DNA from 2 places in the Sphingomonas sp. RS6 genome. Region 2 is predicted to be linked to the other one. Evidence: riboswitches for the same ligand, from Rfam matches in the RefSeq annotation. Region 2 holds a riboswitch; the other holds the start of a gene.
The links. Region 2 has a riboswitch for glycine ahead of ACX40Y_RS10700 (L-serine ammonia-lyase). Riboswitches for the same ligand answer to the same signal wherever they lie in the genome.
Positions count from the first base shown of each region.

Region 1: another riboswitch for glycine. It lies ahead of gcvT (glycine cleavage system aminomethyltransferase GcvT); the one in region 2 lies ahead of ACX40Y_RS10700 (L-serine ammonia-lyase).

Region 1 is NZ_JBTMWM010000005.1:155,674-161,243, forward strand. It holds gene gcvPB (aminomethyl-transferring glycine dehydrogenase subunit GcvPB) at 1-1,314, opposite strand, end outside; gene gcvPA (aminomethyl-transferring glycine dehydrogenase subunit GcvPA) at 1,311-2,669, opposite strand; gene gcvH (glycine cleavage system protein GcvH) at 2,951-3,322, opposite strand; gene gcvT (glycine cleavage system aminomethyltransferase GcvT) at 3,324-4,487, opposite strand; glycine riboswitch at 4,655-4,745, opposite strand; gene ACX40Y_RS11480 (hypothetical protein) at 4,959-5,570, opposite strand, start outside.
Region 2 is NZ_JBTMWM010000004.1:284,003-289,572, forward strand. It holds gene ACX40Y_RS10685 (MarR family winged helix-turn-helix transcriptional regulator) at 1-204, opposite strand, end outside; gene ACX40Y_RS10690 (branched-chain amino acid aminotransferase) at 275-1,372, shown strand; tRNA gene ACX40Y_RS10695 (tRNA-Gln) at 1,396-1,470, shown strand; gene ACX40Y_RS10700 (L-serine ammonia-lyase) at 1,567-2,952, opposite strand; glycine riboswitch at 3,053-3,141, opposite strand; gene ACX40Y_RS10705 (HAD family hydrolase) at 3,171-3,851, opposite strand; gene glmU (bifunctional UDP-N-acetylglucosamine diphosphorylase/glucosamine-1-phosphate N-acetyltransferase GlmU) at 3,891-5,288, shown strand; gene ACX40Y_RS10715 (hypothetical protein) at 5,285-5,570, shown strand, end outside.

The DNA.
Region 1 (5,570 bases), on a different contig from region 2:
CTCGTCGATCAGCCCCTTGGCGATGTCGAGCGTCGAGAAGCCCTCGGGCAGGCCCTTGTCGCTGAAGATCGCCTCATGCATGCACGGGCCGGTCTTGGCGAAGGGCGCGTCGAGCACGTCCTCCATCGCGCGCAGCACATAGTTGGCGTTGAGCACCGAATCCTCGGCGACCTGGCGCAGGCCGTCGGCGCCGTGGCTGAGGATATAGGTTAGCGCGCGGGTGAACATGCCCATCTGGCCGTGGAAGGCGGTCATGCGGCCGAAGGTCGAGGCGTGATGCTCCTCGGCAGTCTCTTCCTCGACGAGGCGATAGCCGGCCTCGGTCTTCTCGACGAAGGGCAAAGGTGCATAGGGCGCCAGCGCCGCCGACAGCACCACCGGACCAGAACCCGGACCACCGCCGCCGTGTGGGGTGGAGAAGGTTTTGTGCAGGTTGATGTGCATCGCATCGACGCCGAGGTCGCCCGGGCGCACCCGGCCGACGATCGCGTTGAAGTTGGCGCCGTCGCAATAGACATAGCCGCCCGCGGCATGGACCGCATCGGAAATGTCCTTGAGGTCCGGCTCGAACAGCCCGCAGGTGTTCGGGTTGGTGATCATCACGCCGGCGATGTCCGGCCCCAGCCGCGCCTTGAGCGCCGCCACGTCGACCCGGCCTTCCGGCGTTGCGGGAATGTCCTCCACCGCGAAGCCGGCGAACGCCGCCGTCGCCGGGTTGGTGCCGTGCGCCGATTCGGGCACCAGCATGATGCGGCGCGCGGTCTCGCCCTTGGCGTCGAGCGCGGCGCGGATCGCCAGCACGCCGCACAGTTCGCCATGCGCGCCGGCCTTGGGGCTCATCGCCACCGCCTGCATGCCGGTGAGCGTGATCAGCCAGTGCGCGAGCTGGTCGATCGCTTCCAGCGCGCCCTGCACGGTATCGACCGGCTGGAGCGGGTGGATGTCGGCGAAGCCCGGCAGGCGCGCCATCCGCTCGTTGAGGCGCGGATTGTGCTTCATCGTGCAGCTGCCCAGCGGGAACAGGCCGAGGTCGATGGCATAGTTCTGGCGGCTGAGGCGGGTATAGTGGCGCACCGTCTCCGGCTCGGACAGGCCCGGCAGGCCGATCGGCTTGCTCCGCTCCATGCCGGCGAGACGCGACTTGCCCGCAGGCGCCTCGCCGAAATCGACGCCGGTGGTGTCGGTGGAGCCGATCTCGAAGATCAGCGCCTCTTCCAGCATCAGCGCGCGGTTGCCGGTGAAGGTACCCTCGGCGCTAATACCATCCTGCGACGGCGTGGTGGGGCGCCAGCCCGACGGATTGATCGTGCTCATGCCAGCACCTCCTCGAGTGCGGAGGCAAGCGTCTCGACGTCCTCCTCCGTGGTGGTTTCGGTGACCGCGACGACGAGGCCGTTCTGGAGTTCCTCGACGCCCGGATAGAGGCGGCCGAGCGACACGCCGGCCAGGATGCCCTTGTCGGCCAGCTGGCGAACGACGGGGCGCGCTTCCTTCGACAGCTTCAGCGTGAATTCGTTGAAGAACCGGTCGGTGACCAGCTCCACCCCGTCCACCTCGGCCAGGCGATCGGCGGCGGCGCTGGCGCCGACATGGTTGAGCTCGGCAAGCTGGCGCAGGCCCTTCTCGCCCAGCAGCGTCATGTGCACCGACATGGCGAGCGCGCACAGCACCGAGCTGGTGCAGATGTTCGACGTCGCCTTTTCGCGGCGGATATGCTGCTCGCGGGTGGAGAGCGTCAGCACGAAACCGCGCTTGCCGCTGGCGTCCACCGTTTCACCACAGAGGCGGCCCGGCATCTGGCGGACCAGCTTTTCCGAGCAGGCGAACAGGCCGACATACGGCCCGCCGAATTGCAGGCCGACGCCGAGCGACTGGCCTTCGCCGACGACGATGTCCGCGCCCATCTCGCCCGGTGCCTTGATCGCCCCCAGCGCCACCGGCTCGGTGACGACGGCGATGAGCAGCGCCTTCTTGGCGTGGCAGGCCTCGGCCAGCGCCGACATGTCCTCGATGCGGCCGAGAATATCGGGATACTGGACGACGACGCACGAGGTGTCGGCGTCGATCGCGTTGATCAGGTCGAGCGTGTCGGGCTCGGGGCTGAACGTCGGCAGCGCGGTCACCAGCTGGTCGCCGGTGAAGCGCGCCATCGTCTTGGCGACCGAGACATAATGCGGGTGCAGGCCGCCCGAAAGGATCGCCTTGCCGCGCTTGGTGACGCGGCGCGCCATCGAGATCGCTTCCCAGCACGCGGTCGAGCCGTCGTACATCGAGGCGTTGGCAACGTCGCAGCCGAGCAGCCGGGCGATCTGGCTCTGGAACTCGAACATCATCTGCAGCGTGCCCTGCGCGATTTCCGGCTGGTAGGGCGTGTAGGCGGTGAGGAACTCGCCGCGCTGGATGAGGTGATCGACCGAGGCCGGCACATGGTGGCGATAGGCCCCTGCCCCCAGGAAGAACGGCGCTTCGCCGGCCGCCAGGTTCTTGCGCGCGAGCGCGGTCATGTGGCGTTCGACCGCGAGTTCCGACGCATGCATCGGCAGGCCCGCGATCGGCCCGCTCAGGCGGGCGCTTTCGGGCACGTCGACGAACAGGTCGTCGATCGACTGGGCGCCGATCGTGCCAAGCATCGCCTGACGGTCGGCCGGGGTAAGGGGCAGGTAGCGCATCACGGTTCCTTGTTCCCTTCCCTCTTTCCTCCCCTTCCGCTTGGCGGAAAGGGTCGGGGGAGGGGCTGAAGTTCTTTGGAAAGGACTGGCGGCTGCCATCCCCTCCCCTAACCCCTCCCGCAAGCGGAAGGGGAACGCGCCCCTCGGAAGGGGCTTCCCCACTTAAGCCCCTCCCCTTCAGGGGAGGGGTTGGGGGTAGGGCAATCAGGTCAGCGGGATGGATCGCTTGTGGAGAGTCCCCCACCCCAACCCCTCCCCTGAAGGGGAGGGGCTATGTCAGATCACAGCTTCGCGACGAACGCCTGGTACTTGGTCTCGTCCATCAGCTCTTCGAGCTCGCTGGTGTCGCTCAGCGTCATCTTGAAGAACCAGCCGTCGCCTTCCGGATCCTCGTTGACCAGCGCGGGATTGTCAGCGAGGTCGCTATTGCCCTCGACGACGGTGCCCGAGACCGGCGCATAGACATCCGACGCCGCCTTGACGCTCTCGACGACCGCGGCATCGTCGCCCTTGGTCAGTTCCTTGCCCTCGTCGGGCACTTCGACGAACACGATGTCGCCGAGCTGGCTCTGGGCATATTCGGTGATGCCGACCGTCGCGACGTCGCCGTCGACGTCGATCCACTCATGGTCTTCGGTAAAATAACGGCTCATGTCACGCTCCCTTTCGGACATAGCGGTGGGGGACGAAGGGCATTGCCACAACTTCCGCGGAGTGCTGCTTGCCCCGCTGGACAAGCGTAATCTTGGTGCCGGCGGCCGCAAGGGCCGCGGGCACATAGGCCATCGCGATCGGCTTCTGCACCGAGGGCGCGAACCCGCCCGAGGTGACCTTGCCGACCTCGGCGCCCGAGGCATCGACCACCGCCGCGCCTTCGCGCACCGGCTGGCGGCCCTCGACGATCAGGCCGACGCGCTTCGTCGCGCTGCCCTGCTCGCGCTCGGCGAGGATGCGCTCGGCACCGGCAAAGCCGCCCTCTTCGCGGCGGCGCTTGGACAGCGCGAAGCCCAGATCGGCGGCGACCGGCGTGGTCTCCAGATCGAGGTCATGGCCGTAGAGCGGCAGGCCGGCCTCCAGGCGCAGCGAATCGCGCGCGCCCAGGCCGATCGGCTTCACCTCGGGCTGCGCGGTGAGTGCGTCGGCGAACGCCTCGGCCGCCTCGCCCGGCAGCGAAATCTCGTAGCCGTCCTCGCCGGTATAGCCCGAGCGGCTGACCCAGAGCGGGTTGCCGTTCCACTCGAACGCGGCAGCGGTCATGAACACCAGCTTCTCGACGCCCGGCAGCACGCGGGCGAGCGCGGTCACCGCCTCGGGCCCCTGCAGCGCCAGCAGCGCCTGGTCCTCGAGATGGTTGATCGTCACTTCGTCGGGCAGGAACTCGCGGAACACGCCGAGATCGTCCCACTTGGTCGCGCCATTGACGACCATGTAGATCGTGCCGCCCTCGATCTCGAAGGCGTTGTCGGCGGGCAGGCGGGTCATCATCAGGTCGTCATGGATGCCGCCCTCTTCGCTGAGCAGCAGCGAATAGCGCATCCGGCCTTCGCCCAGCCCCTTCACGTCGCCCGGTAGCAGCTTTTCGAGGCTCGCATCGAACTCGACACCCGAGAACAGCAGCTGGCCCATATGGCTGACGTCGAACAGCCCGGCATGCTCGCGCGTCCAGAGATGCTCGGCCATGATGCCTTCATACTGGACCGGCATCGCATAGCCCGCGAACGGGACCATCCGGCCGCCGCGCGCGCGGTGCCAGGCGTCGAGCGGCAGCGTCTCGATCGGCAGGTCGGCCACAACGGTATCTTCGGCGATGTCGCTCATCGGGGCACTCCGGGCAGTTTGGGTTCAATGGTCCGCCCGGGGCAAACGCCCCTGGCTGCACCACCGCCCCCTCTGTCACGGAACCTGAGAGCTTTCGCACGGGCGAACCCGGCTTACCCCTTCGGTGGAGCCCGGCCCAATTCGGCCGTCTCGCTTTCCAGAGTGTCGTGGCGCGCGCGGTCCTCGCTGCCTGAGAGATTCCGGGGCGGTTGCTCCTTCGGCGATCCGGCGAACCGGATACTCTCCCGCGCGTGCCCATACCGGTTGCCCGGCATCGACATGCCCGCCTTGGCGGCACGGCTTGTCGAAGTCAATCGGGGTAGTGGGGAATTTAGATCCTCCCCGGCACGGGGAAGGGGACCGCGCAGCGCCAGCCGCGTGGTGGAGGGGGGCCACCGCGCCGGAGTCGCTTGTTGATACCCCCCCTCCGCCACGCTGCGCATGCCCCCCGTTCCGGGGGAGGAGTGAAGGTTAGCGCGTCGCGTTATATTTGAGCTGGTCTTCGGTCAGCTGGAAGCCGACCAGCGCCTCGAACGTGGCCGAGAGCACGGCACCGCGCACGGCCGGATCGGCGAGCGGGTCCATCGCTGCGGATTCCTCGCCTGCCCTGCGCTTCTGCGTCAGGCGGCGGCGAACCTCGTCGGGAAGCGTTGCCGCGGCGCGGGCGACGCTGGCGGTCGCCTGGCCCGTGGTGCTGGCACGAAGCGCGCCTGCATCGAAATGGAGCGTGACGTTGCTGACGCGCTTGGCGGTGACGGAGGTGCCGCCGCGAACGATCGTCAGGAAATAGGGCAAGGTCACGTCGCGGGCGGGGCCGGCATCACGACGCTGGGCAACCACATCGAAGCTGATGTTGGTGACCACCTGATCGCCGGCATCACTGCACACCGGCTTCAGATTGGTGATCGTGGCGACGACGTCGATCGCCGTGGCCTCGCGGCTATCGGCCGGATCGAACAGCGTCACATCGCCGGTGCCAGCGGGAATCGCGACCTGCGGGCAGGCCGTGCGCACCGCGCTGATGCCGCCAGCGGTGATTTCGCCGGTTCGGGAACATCCCGCCACAGCCAGCAGGACGACGGC
Region 2 (5,570 bases):
CGACAGCAGGCCGCTCACCGTCAGGTCGGGTTTGCGCGCGATGAAATAGAGCGCCCGGTGATGCGCCCGCCCCAGTCCCCGCCGCGCCAGATCGGCATCGATCGATCGGGTCAGGTGCGAATAGCCGAAATAAAGCATTTCGATCCCACGCCGGATCTCGGGCTCGCGCAGGAACAGCGGGGAGGCGGGAATTGGGGCAGCCATGTTGACCGTTTCTGCCACCGCGCCTAGGTCTGCGCAACCCGATCTACCCAGCCACCGAAAGACCCGACCGATGGACGACGCGACGACCCTGGCCTTCGAATTCGACGCGCATCCCAGCCCGCGTTCGGCCGACGATCGGGGGGCGATCCTGGCCAATCTAGGGTTCGGCAAGAGCTTTACCGATCATATGGCCGTGGTGCGCTACTCGGCGGAGAAGGGCTGGCATGACGCGCGGATTCAGCCCTATGCGCCGCTCCAGATCGATCCCGCCTGCGCCGTGCTCCATTATGCGCAGGAGATTTTCGAGGGGCTGAAGGCCTATCGCCTGCCCGATGGCGGTGCCGGGCTGTTCCGGCCGGCGGAAAATGCGCGGCGCTTCCGCGAATCGGCCGAGCGGATGGCGATGCCGCCGCTGCCGGAGGCGCTGTTCCTCGAATCGATCCGCGCGCTGGTCCGTGCCGATCGCGACTGGATTCCCGAAGCTGAAGGCGCGTCGCTCTATCTGCGCCCGTTCATGTTCGCCAGCGAGACGTTTCTCGGCGTGCGGCCCGCGAACGAATATCGCTATCTCGTTATCGCATCCCCGGCCGGTGCCTATTTCAAGGGCGGCGCGCCGTCGGTCACCTTGTGGGTGTCGGATCACTATACGCGCGCGGCGCCGGGCGGCACCGGGGCGGCCAAGTGCGGCGGCAACTATGCGGCCAGCCTGATCGCCCAGGCCGAAGCGACGCGCCAGGGCTGCGACCAGGTGGTGTTCCTCGACGCGGTCGAGAACCGCTATGTCGAGGAACTGGGGGGCATGAACGTCTTCTTCGTGATGGACGACGGATCGGTGATCACCCCGCCGCTCGGCGGAACGATCCTGCCCGGCATCACGCGCGAGTCGCTGATCACGCTTGCGCGCGGCGCGGGCGTGACGGTGCGCGAGGATCGCTATTCGATCGACCAGTGGCGCGCGGATGCCGCCAGCGGTCGCCTGCGCGAGGCGTTCGCATGTGGCACCGCCGCGGTGGTCACGCCGATCGGCGCGGTGCGCGGCCAGGGCTATGCATTCCAGATCGGCAATGGCGGCCCGGGGCTTCTCACCACCCGGCTGCGCGAGCAGCTCGTCTCGATCCAGCGCGGCGAGGCGCCCGATGCAAATGGCTGGCTTGAACGTCTGTTCTGAGGCTCTATAAGCCCGCTTCCCGTTGGGGCGTCGCCAAGTGGTAAGGCAGCGGCTTTTGGTGCCGCCATTCGCAGGTTCGAATCCTGCCGCCCCAGCCAGCCTTCCCTGAGCTCCCTGTCGATGCCGTCTCGCGCGCCGGTCGCTCCTAGCGGGCGTCTGAGGGCGAACGGCTCGCGAGGCTTATTTGGCGAGGTTCAGCATTCCACGACGTTGACCGCCAGCCCGCCCAGGCTCGTCTCCTTGTATTTGGAGCGCATGTCGCGGCCGGTCTGGCGCATCGTTTCGATCACCGCGTCGAGCGAGACCTTGTGCGATCCGTCGCCGTGAAGGGCCAGCATCGCGGCGTTGATCGCCTTCACCGCGCCCATCGTGTTTCGCTCGATACAGGGAATCTGGACGAGCCCGCCGATCGGATCGCAGGTGAGGCCCAGATTATGCTCCATGCCGATCTCGGCGGCGTTCTCGATCTGCGCGTTGCTGCCGCCCAGCGCGGCGGCGAGCCCCGCTGCCGCCATCGAGCAGGCGACGCCCACTTCGCCCTGGCAGCCCATCTCGGCCGCCGAGATCGACGCCTGGCGCTTGTAGAGAATGCCGATCGCCGCAGCGGTAAGCAGCAGGCGGCGGGCGCCTTCCTTCGTCGCGCTGCCGACGAAGCATTCGTAGTAGCGCAGCACCGCCGGGATCACCCCCGCAGCACCGTTGGTGGGCGCGGTGACGACGCGGCCGCCGGCGGCATTTTCCTCGTTCACCGCCAGCGCCCACAGGCTGACCCATTCGAGCACCGAGGCGGGCTCGACACGGGGGCCGCGTGCCACCAGCTTCTGGTGCAGCTTGCGCGCGCGGCGGGGCACCTCCAGCCCACCGGGCAGAATGCCGTCCTGCGCCATGCCACGATCGATGCAGGCGTTCATCGCGGCGTGAATGTCATCGACAAAGGCGAGCGTCTCGGCATCGGCGCGCCAGCCACGTTCGTTCGCGAGCATCAGCCCGGCAATGTCTAGCCCGAGTTCGTCGCAGCGCGCCAGCATTTCGCGCGCGCTCGCGAAGGGATGGTTGGTGCCGGCGGAAAGGCCCGCCGCCGCTTCCTCGCCCTCACGCCGGATCGCGCCGCCGCCCACCGAGTAATAGACCCGCTCCAGTACTGCGCCGTCGATCAATGTCGCGCGCAGCTTCATGCCGTTGGGGTGGCCGGGCAGGAACTGGCGCTTGCGGAACTTGATATCGACGTGCGGATCGAAGCCCACCGAGGCAGTGCCGTTCAACAGGATGCGTCGCTCGGCGGCGATCGTCGCCAGCATCGGCTCGACCGCATCGGGATCGACACCCTCAGGCCGCTCACCCGCCAGCCCCAGCACCACGGCGCAATCGGTCGCGTGGCCCTTGCCGGTCAGTGCCAGCGAACCGAACAGCTCGCAGCACAGCTTGGTGACCTCCCGGCCATCGGCTGCCACCCAAAGGGCAAAGTCGCGGGCCGCGCGCATCGGCCCCACGGTATGCGAACTCGACGGTCCGATGCCGATGGTGAACACGTCGGTGATGCTGATCGGCCCTGCATTCGGCCCGACGCTAGTAGTCGCCACGGGAACCCGTCTCCTGAAACGTCGCGGGCCCCTTCTGTCCGTTTGCCTGAGATCGCTATCCCGTCGGCGGGCGCTCGGGGCGCCACTCTCCAGAATGTGGTCGTGCGGAAGGTCCTTTTGCCTGAGAGTTTCCGGGGCGGTTGCTCCTTCGGCGATCCGGCTGCCCGGATTCTCTCCCATTCCGACGCGCGGATGTTTCGCGCGGGGCGCGGGGACTGTCAAACGCTGATTGGACGGAGCGTATCGAGCGCGGGCAGCAGTTCGGCATAGGAATCGATCACGGCATCGGCGCCCAGCGCGCTCACCGGCGTGGCAGAGAAGCCGAAGCTGCACGCGATGACCGGCACGCCCGCAGCACGCGCGGCCTGCACGTCGAAGATCGAATCGCCGACGAACGCCGCCGGCCCGCCGCAGCGGCGCTGCATCTCCAGGATCATGGCAGGCGCCGGCTTCGTCGTGCCCGGACCCAGTGTGTCGCCGCCGATCACACAGGCGAAGCGGGCGCGCAGGCCGGTCGCTTCCAGCAAGGGCAGCGCCAGCGCCTCGAGCTTGTTGGTTGCCACCGCCAGCGTTGCGCCGCGCTCGGCCAGCCGATCGAGCGCGTCGAGCAGCCCGGGATAGGGGCAGCTATGATCGGCGATGTGCGCGGCATAATGGTCGATAAAGGGCGCGTGGAGGCGTTCGACCGCCGCCTCGCCACCACCGCCGGTCGCGGCGACCGCATCGGTCAGCAGCGCGCGCAGGCCGCGCCCGACCATCGGCAGGACACGCTCGATCGGCAGCGGCGAGCGGCCGTCGGCGACCAGCACATGATTGAGCGTCGCGGCAAGGTCGCCGCTGCTGTCGATCAGCGTGCCGTCGAGATCGAAGCCGATGGTGGCGAAGGGGAAGGCGGGCATGGCCGCGCCATGGCACCGCCCCACTGGCATTGGCAACCGATGCGTGGCAGGGCCGGGGGCCAACCGACCGGAGACTGCCACGTGACTGCACCCATCGCCGCGATCATCCTCGCCGCCGGCAAGGGCACGCGGATGAAATCCGATACGCACAAGGTGCTCCATCCGATCGCCGGGCGGCCGATGCTGCTGCACCTGATCGACAGCGTGAAGGCGCTGGGCGCCGCGCGCGAAGTGGTGGTGGTCGGCGCCGGCCGCGAGCAGGTCGAGGCCGCCGTCGCACCGCTCGGCGCCGAGACGGCGCACCAGGCCGAACAGCTCGGCACCGGCCATGCGGTGCTCCAGGCGGGGCAGGCGCTGGCCGGTTTCGACGGCGATGTGCTGATCCTCTATGGCGACGTGCCCTTGGTCACCAGCGCGACGATGCGCCGAATGGTCGAGCGGCTGCATGGCGCGGACCATCCGGCGGTGGTGGTGCTCGGCTTCCGCCCCGCCGATCCCGCCGCCTATGGCCGGGTGATCGCCGATCCGGGCGGGCGGATCGTCAAGATGGTCGAGTTCAAGGACGCGACTGCCGAGGAGCGGGCCGAAACGCTGTGCAATTCGGGGCTGATGGCGGTCCGCGCACGCGATCTGTTCGCGCTGCTCGCCCGCGTGACAAACGACAATGCGGCGGGCGAATATTATCTGCCCGATATCGTCATGCTGGCGGCGGCCGACGGGCGCTCATCGGCGGTGATCGAGACGGAGGCGAGCGAAGTCGCCGGCGTCAACAGTCGCGGCGAACTCGCCGCGCTGGAGGCGGAGTGGCAGAAGACCCGGCGCGCGCGGGCGATGGCGGAGGGCGCGACGCTGATCGCGCCGGATACCGTGTGGTTCGCGCACGACACGAAGCTTGGCCGCGACGTGACGATCGAGCCGAACGTCGTGTTCGGCCCCGGCGTCACCGTGGCGGACGGCGTTGTGCTGCGCGCGTTCAGCCATATCGAGGGCGCGACCATTGCCAGCGGCGCGACCGTCGGCCCCTATGCCCGGCTGCGGCCCGGCGCGGTGCTGGAGGCGGACTCCCATGTCGGCAATTTCGTCGAGCTAAAGAATGCGGTGCTCGGCAAGGGCGCCAAGGCCAACCACCTGACCTATCTGGGCGATGCCAGCGTGGGTGCCGGCGCGAACATCGGTGCGGGCACGATCACCTGCAATTACAACGGTTTCCTCAAGCAGAAGACGGTCATCGGCGAGCGCGCCTTCATCGGGTCGAACAGCGCGCTGGTCGCCCCCCTGGCCATCGGCGACGGCGCGATCATCGGCGCGGGATCGGTGATCACCCGCGATGTCGAGGCCGATGCGCTTGCCGTCGCCCGGCCGGAAACACTGAAGAAACAGGGCTGGGCGACGACCTTCCGCGCGGCCATGAAGGCGCGCAAGGAGACCGGCAAATGAGCCTGCGCTACACCCTGTTCGGTGCGATCCTGCTGGCGCTGGGCTCGCCCGCCCTCGCTCAGACGGCGATGGGTCCGGCCGAAACCATCGCCGCAGCAAAGTCCGGCGACGTCCAGGGCGTGTTCGAATTCGTGGTGGGCTCGGCGGGCGCGTCGGGGTTCAGCGTCTATCTGAACTCGGCGACCGACTATAAGGACCCGGGCAACCTGACGATCGAGCTCCATCCCGCGGTGATCAACGCGCTCAAGGCCCGTTTCGGCGTCTATCCGCAGGACAACATGA